2 regions of the Staphylococcus carnosus genome follow, and region 2 is predicted to be linked to the other one. Evidence: predicted binding sites of a transcription regulator. Region 2 holds the regulator's gene; the other holds the start of a gene.

Region 1 (7,995 bases), 540 kb from region 2:
TGATTGATTTGGGTTAAATCAATATTTTGAGTTGAGATGTTTCTCAATGTTTCTTGGAAATTTAAAATTTGTGAGAAATGAATCGGCTCATTGACCAAAACCAAATTGAAAATAGGTTCTTTCCACATACTGTACATTGAAATTGTAAGCAAGATAAGCACTATTATATGGATAATCAGGCTCACCCATGAACGTTTCTTTTTAGCAGAATATTGATGACCGCGGTGCAACGGTTGCTGCTCAAGTGTTTCTTGGAATTGGCGATGTGATTGTTGAGTGTTCATACTATGTAATAGCAACTCCTTTCTTTGTGTAATATGAAATTTTTTTTACTCGCTTTCTAAATGCATCTCTTTTATTTTAGCACCAATACTTTTAACAATGTAGCGTTTTCCTTGTAATTCATAAGTACGGGAGAGTGCTAGCGCTGATTGATAAATTTTTTCTGGAGACCAAATTACTTCGTTATTAAAGGTATTTTGAGATTCTTCCTCAGAGGATAAGTCAGATTCAAGTTGTGATTCAATATCATCTAATTCGCTTTTAAATACTTTGTCACTTACACTTTGATTCAATAACTCTTCTACCGCATGAATCATTTGGCGTCTTCCTTGTAAATAGCCTAATAAAATACCGCGTTCGAACAATTTGTGATCAGGTCCTCGAGTAATGTTTTCATCAGATTGATTCAATTCGCTGAGTTCCATCTTTACCTCGTCTGATAAATCATACAGAGTCATTCTAATTTCATCTTGAAATAATTGTGTCATGATTTTCCTCCTTTATTAGGAATGTCGATAAGATGGCCTAACTGCTTCGGCCATTTAATATCAGGCTGTTCTTTGTAATAAGCTTTTATTTGATTCAAGTATTGTTCAGGGAAGGGTGCGGATTTTTCTGTACTTTTATCTATTCCCATCATCATTAACTCATTTGTAGCTACTAGGTTATCACTTTCATCGTACATCATTAAAAAGAAATGGACACGTTTATAATCATAGTTATAGAGGTAAATACGAATGAAATACGCATCGTTTAATTTAAGTTGTGATAAAAAAGTAGTATGTTCTTCTAAGGTGAAAATAGTGTAATTCAAACGCTCTCGGTCTTTTAATGATAGACCGTGGGAGTAATTAAAAGCATTTGAAGCTTCGCTGAAAACTTTATTGAAGTCAGCATCATGCATATGTTGATTATGGTCTATCATTGATTCATCTACATAGCCTTTAATAGTAAAACATTCCGGCATTGCACATTTCTCCTTTTCAAAATCAGAATTACTTCTATTTTACTAAAAATACCGTTATGCTACACATAAAAGAAACTATATAATTCGACCTTAAATGAAGGGGGAAAGAAATGAGCGTTTCGATATATTATCAAACAAAAGAAAAGCCTTTAACACGTGTTGAAAATGCAAAAGAAATACCATCAGAAGCGACGATTATTTGGTATGATTTGAATGAACCTACAGAAGAAGAAAGTGATGAATTACTCAATCGTTTTGATTTTAATCCATTAGAAATGGATGATACGATTCATGTGAATCCAAGAGCAAAATATAAAGCGTATGAAAATTACCAGAATGTTGTATTCCATACAATTTCACCAAGAGATTATGAAATCGAAGTACTGAACATTTTTATTATAAATAAAATACTTATCACATATCATCACAATGTCATCAGAGAAGTGAACGAGGTTTATAAACAAATTAAAAATAACTATGATAAAGATTTAGATTGCGAAGATATTGTCTTGTATATGTTAGACCATATTGTCGACAATTATTTTTATTATATTGAAAACATTTCTGATAAAGTATTTACTTTTGAAGATGAACATGGCACTGATCGTACTAATAAATATATGATGGATAATATTTTTGATTTGCGTTCAGATATTATTAAGTTGAATCGTGTGATTATGCCGATGAAAGATGTAATTGATACACTGCAAAATGAAAGTCAGCTGGTACAAGATAAACGTCATAAAATGTATATACAACATATTACAGAGCATATTGATAAAGAAGAAAGTATGCTTCAGACAGCACGCGATATAACGAGAGAAATCAGAGATAACTTTGAATCTTATACGTCCTTTAGAATGAACCGTGTGATGCAGATTTTGACGATTGTTTCGATGATTTTCTTGCCGCTTACTTTGATTGCTGGAATTTATGGTATGAACTTCGAAAATATGCCGGAATTAAAATGGCATTATGGATATTATGCAACGTTAGTTATTATGGTATTAATCTCTTTAGGATGTATCTGGTATTTCAAACGTAAAGATATGTTTTGATTTTTGATATTGTTTCTAGCAAATGGGTAGCAGAAGCAAGCATAGATTGGTACACTTACAATATTATAAGTTTAAGAGAACAGAAAGTAGGAAATGCGATGAGCGATTCAAAAAGAGAACAACGAAAAGATGATCATGTAAAAATTGCGATGGCGCAAAATGACCCTCAGCTGACTGATTTTGATAAAGTCAGATTTGTACATCATTCAATTCCGAGTATAGATGTTGATCAAGTGGATTTATCTGTAAATCTTCCTGATTTTTCAATGTCTTCACCGTTGTATATTAATGCTATGACGGGCGGCAGTGAATGGACGAAACAGATTAATGAGAAATTAGCTGTGGTAGCCCGTGAAACAGGATTAGCAATCGCTGTGGGTTCAACACATGCTGCCTTACGTAATCATAAAATGGCAAGTTCATTTGACATTGTTCGAAAAACCAATCCTGATGGTATTATATTCAGCAATGTAGGGGCAGATGTACCGGCAGACCTTGCAAAACAATCTGTTGAAATGTTACAAGCAAATGCGCTGCAAGTACATGTGAATTCACCTCAAGAACTTGTGATGCCAGAAGGTAATCGTACTTTCTCAAACTGGATGGAAAATTTAAGTGAAATCGTCCAAACTGTAAATGTTCCGGTCATTGTAAAAGAAGTCGGTTTTGGTATGAGTCGTGAATTGATTCAAGATTTAAAAGAAATTGGTATACGTTATGTTGATGTCAGTGGACGCGGCGGTACTAACTTTGTAAATATCGAAAATGAAAGACGTCAACTTAAAGATATGTCTTATCTTCAGAACTGGGGACAATCAACAGTAGAATCATTGTTAGAAAGTAAAAACTTACAAAATCAAGTTACAGTATTTGCAAGCGGGGGTGTGAGAAATCCGCTTGATGCGATTAAATGTCTTGCTTTAGGAGCTGAAGCAGTTGGGATGTCACGTCCATTCTTAGAACAAGTGGAAAATAATGGTATTACACAAACTGTAGAATTTGTTGAAGAATTTATTGAACAAATGAAAAAAATTGCAGTAATGGTCAATGCACAAAATATCGAAGCATTACATCAAACTGAAGTTGTTTTAGATCCATCGTTAAAATCATGGGTTGAACAGCGTGGTTTAGATAAATAAAAAAGAAGCCGTTCAATTGGTAGAAGGTTGAACGGCTTCTTTTTGTAGCAATTTTGGTTTTGGTAATTGCATTATAAAGACTGCGAAGGAGATCACAATCTTGGTAACGCTTACATAAATTATAATTCAATTAGCTGCTTATTTCAATTACGCAAAAGAGAAAATTAACTTAAATATGTATAAAAAGTGACGATAAATATTTATAAAATATATATTGGAAACAAATCATCTGTAATTGGAAACTAAATGCCATATGACTGTTTTAAATTTCGTGCTAAATTTTTATTAGAAAAAAACAGACAAACTGGAGTGATAACAATTGAAGAATAATTATGCCAAAACAATTAACCCGGTTCAGAAATGCATGAACACAATTAAACAATCTTATAAAGCACAATTAGAAGATTTTGACTTTGGATTATCTTATGACTATACGAAGCGTCTATCTCAATGGAGACGTCCAGCACTTAGAAACTTTAATACAAAAGTAGAAATCATAGAGCAGAATTTTAATATAGAAAATTATAATCCAGCTCACAGTTATTATTTAACGATTAACTCTAAACAAAGTGCAACTGTTTTAGTGGAATTAAATCAAGAAGTACGAATGGAAATCAGTGGTGCACAAACAACTTATTTATACGACATTACACCTTATGTGAAAGATAAAAACAATTATTTATATCTTGGATTCTTACTTAACCGCGCACCATCTCAATATCCAGAGTGCAATTTGATTGAATTTAATAATCAAAAATTAAATGCGTTTCGACAAACGAAAGAGCGTCCTTTAAATTACTCTATTTAAAATAAAACATCTAATGGTACACTAAAATTTAATGAATTGAACTGCGTTGTATATAACATTAAATTCAATAGACTGACAAAAAGCTATGACATATCTGTTAAGAGATTTCAAAACTCCTTTCTTTTACTATATATTGTGGTAATTTAATAACCAGAACACAATATATAGTAAAAGGAAGGGGTATTTTTATGCTTGAATTAGAAAAAAGTCTTAGTAATTTAATCAATAAAGATCCGACAGTGATAAATGAAAATGCAAATAAAGATAGTGAAACATATACAACGATGAGAGATTTAACTGCAGGTGTAGTATCAAAATCATATGCCATTGAACATTTATTGCCTAAACATGTTGCTGATGCACACTTGTCAGGAGATATTCACTTTCACGATTTAGATTATCACCCGTTTCAACCTTTAACTAATTGTTGTTTAATTGATATTGAAGGCATGTTGAAAAATGGATTCGATATCGGTAATGCACAAGTAGATTCTCCAAAATCTATACAAACAGCAACCGCACAAATTGTTCAAATTATTGCGAATGTATCAAGCAGCCAATATGGTGGTTGTACTGTAGACCGTATTGATGAAGTTTTAAGTCAATACGCTGCAAAGAATGCTGAAAAACATCGTAAAATCGGTGCGCAGTTTGTATATAAAGAACAACTTGATACATATGTTCGCATGCAAACAGAAAAGGATATCAAAGATGCGATGCAGAGTTTGGAATATGAAATTAATACGCTGTATACTTCAAATGGTCAGACACCCTTTGTCACTTTAGGATTTGGATTAGGAACAGATACGTATAGCCGAATGATACAAAAAGCCATTTTGAATACACGCATTCAAGGACTTGGTCATCATCATGTTACAGCAATCTTTCCGAAATTGGTCTTCTCAATTAAAAAAGGAACCAACTTCTCACACTCTGATCCGAATTATGATATAAAACAATTGGCATTAGAATGTTCAACGAAACGGATGTATCCGGATATTTTAAATTATGATAAAACAGTAGAAATTCTTGGTGATTTTAAAGCTCCAATGGGTTGCCGGTCATTTTTACCTGCTTGGAGAAATGAAAATGGTGAGTATGAAAATAGTGGACGTATGAATTTAGGAGTAGTCACACTTAATATTCCGCGCATTGCGATAGAAACAGAAGGTAACCTAGCTACATTTTGGCTTCTGCTAGATGAACGCATGTCCTTGATTCATGATGCATTAAGTTATCGTATCAAACGATTGCAAGAAGCAACGCCTAATAATGCACCTATTTTATATAAGAGTGGTGCTTTCCATAAGAGATTGAACGAACAAGATGAAGTTATGTCATTGTTTAAACGTCAACGTGCTACCATTTCAATTGGCTATATTGGATTGTATGAAGCAGCAACTGTATTTTATGGCCCGAATTGGGAAACGAATCCAGAAGCGAAAACATTTACGTTAGATATTTTGCGTCGTATGAAAGATTTTCAATATCAATGGACTAAACAATATGATGTTTTCTTTAGTTTATATAGTACGCCGAGTGAATCTTTAACTGATCGTTTTTGTCGTTTGGATCGAGAACGTTTTGGTTTGATTCCGAATATTACAGATAAAGGTTATTACCAAAACTCTTTTCATTATGATGTACGTAAAGTAGTATCTCCATTTGAAAAATTGGATTTTGAAAAGGATTACCCTTACTTAGCAAGCGGCGGTTATATTCATTATTGTGAATATCCTAAGCTGACACATAACACAAAAGCATTAGAAGCGGTATGGGATTATGCTTATGATAAAGTCAGTTATCTTGGAACCAATACGCCGATAGATAAATGTTATGAATGCGGTTTTGAAGGGGAATTTGATACAACTGTTAAAGGTTATACTTGTCCGCAATGCGGTAACCATAATCCTGAAACAGTGGATGTAGTAAAACGTACATGCGGTTATCTTGGCAACCCTGTCCAAAGACCAACGATTGAAGGACGCCAAAAAGAAATTACTGCACGTGTTAAACATATGAAAGATAAAGGATCATGTTAATGTTTGAGAATGTACAGAACGGACAGGGATATATTGCTAAAATAGAAAAAGAGAGTTTTGTAGACGGTGAGGGTGTGCGATGCAGTGTCTATGTTTCTGGTTGTCCTTTCAATTGTAAGGGTTGTTATAATCATGCAGCTCAGAACTTTACGTATGGACATGCGTTGGATGATGTCACTTTAAAAACGATTATTGAAGAATGCACACCTGATTATATCGCAGGATTAAGTATATTAGGCGGAGAGCCTTTTTGTAATTTAGATACTGTAGAATGCATCATTCAAGCATTCCGTAAACAATTCAACACACAAAAATCAATTTGGGTATGGTCAGGTTTTCTTTTTGAGACGTTAATGCATGATTCTGGAAAGAGAAGGTCAATTTTAGAACAGATTGACGTACTAGTAGATGGTCCATTTGTTCAAAAGCTTTATCAACCTGGGCTGCCTTATAAAGGAAAGGATCTTTGAATCAACGAGTCATTGATGTTCAATCGTCTTTAGCAGCAAATTTAATTAAAGAATATTAAAAAAACCGGAAGAGTCGGGGTTAATCCTAACTCTTTCGGTCTATTTGTGTTTTTTCCAAGTATCTTCTGCTGCAAGCATATCCGATTTGCGCATTCGTGATACATAGGGGTTGCCCTCTACAGTGAAACGAAGCGGTTTGTGTGTCCATTCTCCCTTGTTCGGAACACCGATACGCGGACTTTCAAGAATTGAACTAGGGTATTTACGTGCTTTTGTATCTATAGAAAGCGGTCCTTCATTTAAGCGAAGACCATCTAATGCCATTGACATATTAAAAGCACGTGTCCATTTACCAGGTCCATTTGTTACATCAATGCCAACTTTGCCATTTCTGTTTTCTATCATTTGATCTGTAATCAATTCAGGTTCAAGTGCACGTATAAGTACTCCTTCAGCAGTTCCAGCTGGTTGTGTTACGAGGTTGATTAATAAATGTGTGTGCATCACATGCGCATAAATTGTACCGCCATCTTTATACATTGATTGTACACGCGGTGTTTGCCGGCCATTATAACTATGTGCTGCTTCATCAATTTTTCCTAAATAAGCTTCTGTTTCCACAATATAGCCAGAAAATTGATTTTCTCCATCGTCAAATATTAACTTAACGCCTAATAAATCTTTCGCAATTTCTGGAGTGGTACGATTGATAAAATCCATTTTTTCCTCCTTATCGAATTTACGATTATACTTAATATTTATTTTAAGCAATTTTTTCGCTTTTTGACAATAATGTGATTGGAAACACTATAATATCAGCGATGACAGCATTGTAAATATTGTAAAAAATTATAATTAAGAAGAGGCTGTTGAAATGTTGTGTTAATATAATAATAAATACTTTCGACAAATTATAACCTTTTATAATATTTAATCAAATTTCTAGACTTTCAAGATAAATATAATACTGAAAGCAAGTAGATCTTGTTGAAACATTATGAGGAGGAGATTTTATTGGAGAAAAGAGTGGGATTCGGTGAATCTTTTAAATTGTTCTGGAAGAATTATGTGAATTTTAAAGGACGTGCGACACGCCCTGAGTATTGGTTTATGACTTTATGGAGTTTTATTATTTTTCTTCCTTTTACATTTATTTTATTAATCGGCATGAGTATTATGATTGCAGGCGGTGTAAACGATTCAGATGGTCTCATAGCTATAGGTGCATT
Region 2 (7,995 bases):
GAAGCTTCAAAAATTGCACAGGTCGTGACGAACTTAGTCAGTAATGCGATTAATTATTCTTCAGATGAAAGCACCGTTTATGTACGCGTTTATCAAAAAGATGATAAACGTATATTAGAGGTGGAAGACCATGGTATCGGTATAGCGCCTGAAGAACAAAAGCATGTGTTCGAACGTTTCTACAGAGTAGACAAAGCACGCAGCAGGGATTCTGGTGGAACAGGACTTGGTTTATCGATCACCAAACATATTGTGGAAGCCTACCAAGGCCGGATACAAATTGAAAGTGAACCAGATGTAGGTACTACATTCCGTATTATTTTCTTTGATAATAAAACACGAAATTCATAATTAATATATGCGTCGGAAGTGATTCCGGCGCTTATTTTGTGAGTGAATTATGACTTATGATAAAATGGAATTAAATCAATTCAGGAGGTTATCACGTGGAAAAATTAGTATTGATTGATGGAAATAGTTTAAGTTTCCGCGCATTTTATGCTTTACCTCTTTTGACAAATCGTGCAGGTATCCATACAAATGCTGTATATGGATTCGCAATGTTATTAGAAAAAATTAAAAAAGAAGAACAGCCGACAAATTTTTTAGTTGCATTTGATGCAGGCAAAACAACATTCAGACATGAAACATTCGGTGATTATAAAGGCGGCAGACAAAAGACACCACCAGAATTGAGCGAACAATTTCCTTTAATTCGCCAATTATTAGATGCTTATCAGATTAAACATTATGAATTAGAGAACTATGAAGCGGATGATATCATAGGGACATTAAGTAAAGAAGCTGATAAAGCGGGTATCCAAACGATTATTGTTACAGGAGACAGAGATTTAACACAACTGGCTTCTGATAATGTAACAATTTATTATACGAAAAAAGGGGTTACAGATGTAGACCACTATACACCTGAATTTATTGCTGAAAAGTATAATGGTTTAAAACCTTCTCAAATCATTGATATGAAAGGATTAATGGGTGATACATCTGATAATATTCCAGGTATTGCTGGTGTTGGCGAAAAAACAGCCATTAAGCTCTTAAATCAATTCGAAACTGTTGAAAATTTATATGAACATATTGATGAAGTGTCTGGCAAAAAATTAAAAGAAAAACTTGAAAATGGACAAGAAGATGCATTCATGAGCAAACAATTAGCTACAATTAAACGAGATAGTCCAATTGAAGTTTCATTAAAAGATACAAAACTACCTGACGATGTAGATCAAACTGCAAAAATAGATTTGTTTAAAGAATTAGATTTTAAACAAATGCTTAATCAAATCGACGTAAGTGCAGAAGATAAAACAGAAGAAAAAAGAGAATACGAAGTAGAACACAACTTCGAAAATATCAACTTCAACGATTTATCAGAAGCATCAATTCATTTTGAAGTGGATGAAGGAGACTATTTAACAGCAGATATTCTTAAGTTCGGCATTCAAGCTGATGGACATTTTGTTGTCATTAATGCGGAACAAATTAATGACTATCCTGAATTAGTTGAATGGTTAGAGAATGATCAAACAAGAAAACGTGTATATGATGCTAAAAAAACTTATGCTGAAGCGCATCGCCTGAATATCGATATTAAAAATGTTTCATTCGATATTATGTTAGCAAGTTATATATTAGACCCATCAAGAAGTATTGATGATGTTTATTCAGTTGTTCATAATTACGGTCAAAATTACGTGGCTGAAGAAGTAAATATTTACGGTAAAGGACGTAAAAGACAAATACCTGAAGATGAGGTACTTGATACCTATATCGCTTCTATTTTAGATGCAATTTCTGAAAGTACACCAATTATGTATGATCAGCTTGAAGAGTTTAATCAACTTGATTTATTTGAATCATTAGAGCTTCCGCTCGCGCGTATTTTAGGAGAAATGGAAGAACTTGGTATTTATACAGATGTTGATGAACTAAAAGAAATGGAAAAAGAAATTCAAGGTAAATTAGATACCTTGATTACACGTATACATGATGCTGCAGGTGAAGACTTTAATATTAATTCACCTAAACAGTTAGGTGTAGTACTTTTTGAAAATCTCAAATTGCCTGTTATTAAAAAAACAAAAACTGGTTATTCAACTGCTGTAGATGTACTTGAGCAATTACAAGGTGAACATCCTATTATTGATGATATACTCGAATATCGTCAGCTTTCTAAATTACAATCAACGTATATCGAAGGTTTACAAAAAGTAATTCAAAATGACCATCGGATTCATACGCACTTCAATCAAACATTAGCTCAAACCGGAAGATTGTCTTCTGTGGATCCAAATTTACAAAATATACCAGTAAGATTAGAAGAAGGACGCAGAATCCGTAAAGCATTCAAACCGGCAGAACCAGGAAATGTTATCTTGTCAGCTGACTATTCACAAATCGAATTACGCGTGCTTGCGCATATTACTCAAGATGAAAGTATGATAAAGGCATTTAGAGAAGGGCATGATATTCATACGGCAACTGCAATGAAAGTATTCGGTGTAGAACCAGACGAAGTAGATAGTTTAATGCGCAGACAAGCGAAAGCAGTCAACTTTGGTATTGTTTATGGAATCAGTGATTACGGTTTAAGTCAAAGTCTTGGTATTACTAGAAAAGCTGCAAAGCAATTTATTGATGATTATTTAGATAGCTTCCCTGGTGTAAAACAATATATGAGCGATATTGTAAAAGATGCCAAAGCTAAAGGATACGTAGAAACTTTATTACACCGCCGTAGATATATTCCGGATATTACAAGCCGTAATTTTAATCGTAGAAGCTTCGCGGAACGAACAGCTATGAATACACCAATTCAAGGCAGTGCTGCTGATATTATAAAATTAGCCATGGTGAACTTTGATAAAGAAATTAAAAATAAAGATTTTCATGCGCATTTACTTTTACAAGTGCACGATGAGTTGATATTTGAACTTCCTGAAGAAGAAGTAGAAGCATTCAGTGCATTTATTGAAGATATAATGGATAATGCTATAGATTTAGACGTACCATTGCAAGTGGACACAAATTATGGCCCAACATGGTATGATGCAAAATAGAAAGAAGGAATTTGAATGCCGGAATTACCAGAAGTTGAACATGTAAAACGCGGCATTGAACCGTTAGTATTAAATCAACGTATTGAAGAAGTTGAGTTCTCAAATGCTGTCATTAACGGAAAAGAAATTGGAAAAGATACGATTATTAAACAAATAGATTTACCAATGTTTAAATTATATTCAGAAGGATATAAAATTACACGGGTGGAACGAAGAAGTAAATATATCCTTTTTCACATTGAAACAAATGATGATCAAAGGGTATTGGTAAGCCATTTAGGAATGTCAGGCGGGTTCTTTGTTGTTGATACATTAGATGATATTATTGTTCCAAATTATAAAAAACATTGGCATGTCAATTTTAAATTAAGTAATGGTAAACAACTTATTTATTCAGATATACGCCGTTTCGGTGAAATCAAGAATGTAGCAGATTTATCTGCGCATTCTTCTTTTTCCGATATGGCCCCTGAACCATTTGATGAAAATGCCTTTGCTCATTTTAAGCATCAATTAGAAACGAAAACATATCATAAAAAACCAATTAAACAAGTGATTTTAGATCATAAAGTTATCGCAGGATGTGGAAATATATACGCTTGTGAAGCTTTATTTAATGCAAAAATCAATCCTGAACGCAGTGCAGATTCATTAAATGATGATGAACAAAAACGTGTATTTGATGAAGTAGTGAAAGTATTACGTTTGGGTATTGAAAATGGCGGCACAAGTATTTCTTCATATCGCCATGCTGATGGTAAAACAGGTCAAATGCAAAATTACTTGCAAGTATATAAAAAGAAAGTTTGCCCAGTTTGCGGCGGACCGATTCAAACAAAAGTCATTGCGGGCAGAAACACACATTATTGTCCCCAATGCCAAAAATAGTATGAAGGAGTCATTTTATGGGGAAAGTGATAGGATTAACAGGCGGAATTGGTACAGGAAAATCTACTGTATCTAATTTATTGGAAGTTCATGGTTTTAAAATCGTGGATGCAGATGTCGCATCGAGAGAAGCGGTTGAAAAGGGCTCTGAAGGTTTACAACAAATAAAACAAGTATTCGGTGATAAAGCCATTGATCAAAATGGAGAAATGGACCGTAAATATATTGGCGAAATTGTATTTAATGATGCCAAAAAACGTAAAGAACTTAACCAAATTGTACATCCTATTGTCAGAGAAATTATGGATGAACAAAAAGAGCAATATTTAAGCGAAGGTTATAATGTCATTATGGATATACCATTACTATTTGAAAATAATCTTCAAGATACAGTTGATGAAACTTGGTTGGTCTATGCATCTGAAAGCATCCAAGTAGAAAGATTGATGGAACGTAATGACTTGTCTCAAGAAGAGGCAAAAGCAAGAGTTTACAGCCAAATTTCTATTGATAAAAAACGACGCATGGCTGATCATGTAATTGACAACAGAGGTACACTATTAGAATTGAAACAAAATTTAGAACAACTGTTGATGGATGAAGGTTATATCCAACAAGCTGACTATAACCAAGAGGAAGAATAAGTAAGCCTTTTCATTTGTTTTAGCACACTTTAAATTACTTATCATTTACGATAAGTAATTTTTTTGTTTATTTTTGTAAAACGCTTTCATTTTTAAATTATTATGCTATACTGATTCCATAAAGTATAACACATATAAAAACGAGGGGTGCTTTTTATGACAACGAATATTGCAATTAATGGAATGGGACGCATTGGACGTATGGTATTACGTATTGCTTCTAAAAATGATGATTTAAACGTAGTAGCAATTAATGCGAGTTATCCCCCAGAAACAATTGCACATTTAGTAAAATACGATACGACTCATGGTAAATATGATGGTGAGGTAGTACCTACTGAAAATGGTATTCGTATCGATGGTCATGATATTAAATTAGTTTCAGACCGTAATCCAGAAAACTTACCTTGGAAAGATTTAGATATCGATATTGTCATAGAAGCTACAGGTAAATTCAACCATGGCGATAAAGCAATTGCTCATATCAATGCCGGTGCTAAAAAAGTATTATTGACAGGACCTTCAAAAGGCGGACATGTTCAAATGGTTGTTAAAGGCGTAAACAATGATAGCCTTGATGTTGAAGAGTATGACATTTTCAGTAATGCTTCATGTACTACAAACTGCATTGGTCCAGTTGCTAAAGTATTAAATGATAACTTTGGAATTGAAAACGGCCTAATGACAACTGTACATGCTATTACAAATGATCAAAAAAATATTGACAATCCTCATAAAGATTTACGTCGTGCACGTTCATGCAACGAAAGCATCATCCCAACTTCGACAGGTGCTGCGAAAGCACTTAAAGAAGTATTACCAGAATTAGAAGGTAAATTACATGGTATGGCGCTTCGTGTACCAACTAAAAACGTTTCACTAGTTGACTTAGTTGTAGATTTGAAGAAAGATGTAACAGCTGAAGAAGTGAATAAAGCCTTTGAAGATGCAGATTTAGACGGTGTTTTAGCTGTTTCTGACGAACCATTAGTTTCAGTTGACTTCAATACAAATCCTAACTCAGCAATTGTTGATTCAATGTCAACTTTAGTTATGGATGATAAAAAAGTAAAAGTTATTGCATGGTATGACAACGAATGGGGTTATTCAAACCGCGTTGTAGACATTGCAGTACAAATTGGCGAATTATTAAATGCTAAAGAAAAAGCAACAGCATAATTACACATATTCAAATATATTTTCACCAGCTGATTGGAAGTAGGGCTCCAGTCGGCTGGTTTTTTATGTAATAAATCAGAAATGTTTCGCTTTCTTTTGTGTGAAGAAAGATTATAGTATAATAGGCATAATTAATGTGAGAGGTGAAAATGAATGAAATGCCCAAAATGTAATTCGACGCATTCTCGTGTAGTTGATTCCAGACATGCTGACGAAGCAAATGCAATTCGCAGACGCCGGGAATGTGAAAATTGCGGCACACGTTTTACAACATTTGAACATATAGAGATGAGTCCATTGATTGTTGTTAAAAAAGATGGAACACGCGAACAGTTTTTAAGAGAAAAGATTTTAAATGGGCTAGTTCGTTCATGTGAAAAACGTCCGGTCGGTTATCAGCAATTAGAAGATATTACAAATAAAGTTGAATGGCGCTTGCGTGATGAAGGCCAAGCGGAAGTATCTTCACGAGAAATAGGGAAACATGTTATGAATCTACTGATGCATGTCGATCAAGTATCGTATGTACGTTTCGCCTCAGTCTATAAGGAGTTTAAAGATGTTGATCAGTTGCTCGAATCTATGCAAGGTATTTTGCAAGAAAAGAATAAACGGAGTGACAATTAAGTATGTTCAATCAAGATGATTTTGGTATTCGACCGCAAGATCCGTTTAATGTATTTCAACCTGATAAACTTTCAGTTACACAATTAGAAGTATTGAATCGATTGATTACACCTTTAATTGGAACACAAGCCATAGGTGTTTATCATTACTTATCACAATTTGCAAACTCAAGCGTTAATCATTCAACCAGTCATTACGTTATTATGAGCGAATTGAAAATTAATCTTGGGGATTTTCGTGAAGAAATGAATCGGCTTGAAGCTATTGGATTAATTAAAACTTATGTTAAACATGGAAAAGAAAACTCTCATTTTGTGTACGAATTGATTCAACCGCCGACACCTAAGCAATTTTTCAATGATCCTATGCTTTCTGTTTATCTTTATAAAGAAGTGGATAAAAAACGTTTTCAAGAATTAAAACATTATTTTGAGCGACAACAAATGGATTTAAGCAATTATCAAGAAGTGACTCGCAACTTTACTGATGTGTTTAAAGTACCTAATCAAGCTTTTGATGCGATTCAAAAAAATGATATCCCTCAAACTGCTTCTTATAAAGGGATTAATTTAGATAGAGTCCATTTTGATTTTGAAACGCTGTATCAACTATTAAGCAATCATTTTGTCAGTTCAGAAATTGTCGAAGAACAAGCAAAAGGTCTGATTACTCAGCTTGCCGTTTTATATGGTATTACTCCAGAAGGCATGAAAGGGTTGATTTTAAAATCATTAACAAGCGGACAACGCATTTCTTATGAAGAATTAAGAAAACAAGCTCGCTCTTTCTATGCTATAGAACATGAGAATCAATTGCCGGCTTTAGAATCTAAAGTTGATATACAACCTTCTCCAGTGCAAAAACAAGAAGTTGTTGAATTAACCCAAGCCCCGCAAACTCCTGAAGAGTTTGAAAGCTGGTTTGAATTAATGGATTCAACGAGCCCGATTGATATGCTAGCAAGCTGGTCAAAATCCGAACCTACATTGAAACAAAAATATATGATTGAAGATTTGATGGTAAGGGAACAATTGCCGTTCGGTGTTATTAATATATTATTGCAATATGTGATGTTGAATAATGATATGCAGTTGCCGAAATCTTATATTCAAGAAATTGCATCTAATTGGAAAAAGAAAGAATTGGCATCAGCTGAACAAGCGTATCATCACGTAAAAGAAATGAAAAAAGCGGAAAAACAACGTAAAACCAAACAAAACAATAACCAACGCAACTTTAAGAATTATGGTCAGCAAGTTGCATCAAAAGAAATTACTCCAGAATGGCTGATTAGAGGAGATCATAAAAAAAGACGCGGCAAACAAAATAAACCGCAAACCGATTCTGGCGATCAAAGTTTAGCTCAAGATAGAGCGGAGTTTTTAAAACATTTAAATGAAACATGGAAGGAGGATGACGAATGAAGCGGTTCAGTAATATAATGCAGACATCTCCTGATTTTCAAAAGCGATTTGAAAAAATCAAGAAAGATGTTATTAACGATCCAGATGTAAAACAATTTTTAGAAACGCATCAATCAGAATTAACGAATCGAATGATTGATGAAGATTTGAACATTT

What was found. Region 2 encodes NrdR, which represses ribonucleotide reductase genes. Its sites were predicted from a motif close to AACACNATATATNGTGTT; they were not measured.
Region 1: a site for NrdR is predicted at 4,409-4,426, ahead of nrdD (anaerobic ribonucleoside-triphosphate reductase). Genes of this name have one in related genera too.

Annotation. Positions count from the first base shown of each region.
Region 1 covers NZ_UHCT01000001.1:713,845-721,839, forward strand. Annotated here, with positions in the region: gene DYE31_RS03085 (hypothetical protein) at 1-284, opposite strand, end outside; gene DYE31_RS03090 (hypothetical protein) at 330-770, opposite strand; gene DYE31_RS03095 (thioesterase family protein) at 767-1,249, opposite strand; gene corA (magnesium/cobalt transporter CorA) at 1,360-2,307, shown strand; gene fni (type 2 isopentenyl-diphosphate Delta-isomerase) at 2,406-3,446, shown strand; gene DYE31_RS03110 (hypothetical protein) at 3,766-4,254, shown strand; gene nrdD (anaerobic ribonucleoside-triphosphate reductase) at 4,443-6,296, shown strand; partial or broken gene nrdG (anaerobic ribonucleoside-triphosphate reductase activating protein) at 6,290-6,825, shown strand; gene DYE31_RS03125 (DNA-3-methyladenine glycosylase) at 6,866-7,486, opposite strand; gene DYE31_RS03130 (DUF805 domain-containing protein) at 7,781-7,995, shown strand, end outside.
Region 2 covers NZ_UHCT01000001.1:1,258,742-1,266,736, forward strand. Annotated here, with positions in the region: gene pnpS (two-component system histidine kinase PnpS) at 1-351, shown strand, start outside; gene polA (DNA polymerase I) at 447-3,077, shown strand; gene mutM (bifunctional DNA-formamidopyrimidine glycosylase/DNA-(apurinic or apyrimidinic site) lyase) at 3,093-3,965, shown strand; gene coaE (dephospho-CoA kinase) at 3,983-4,609, shown strand; gene DYE31_RS06050 (glyceraldehyde-3-phosphate dehydrogenase) at 4,766-5,788, shown strand; gene nrdR (transcriptional regulator NrdR) at 5,942-6,415, shown strand; gene DYE31_RS06060 (replication initiation and membrane attachment family protein) at 6,418-7,839, shown strand; gene dnaI (primosomal protein DnaI) at 7,836-7,995, shown strand, end outside.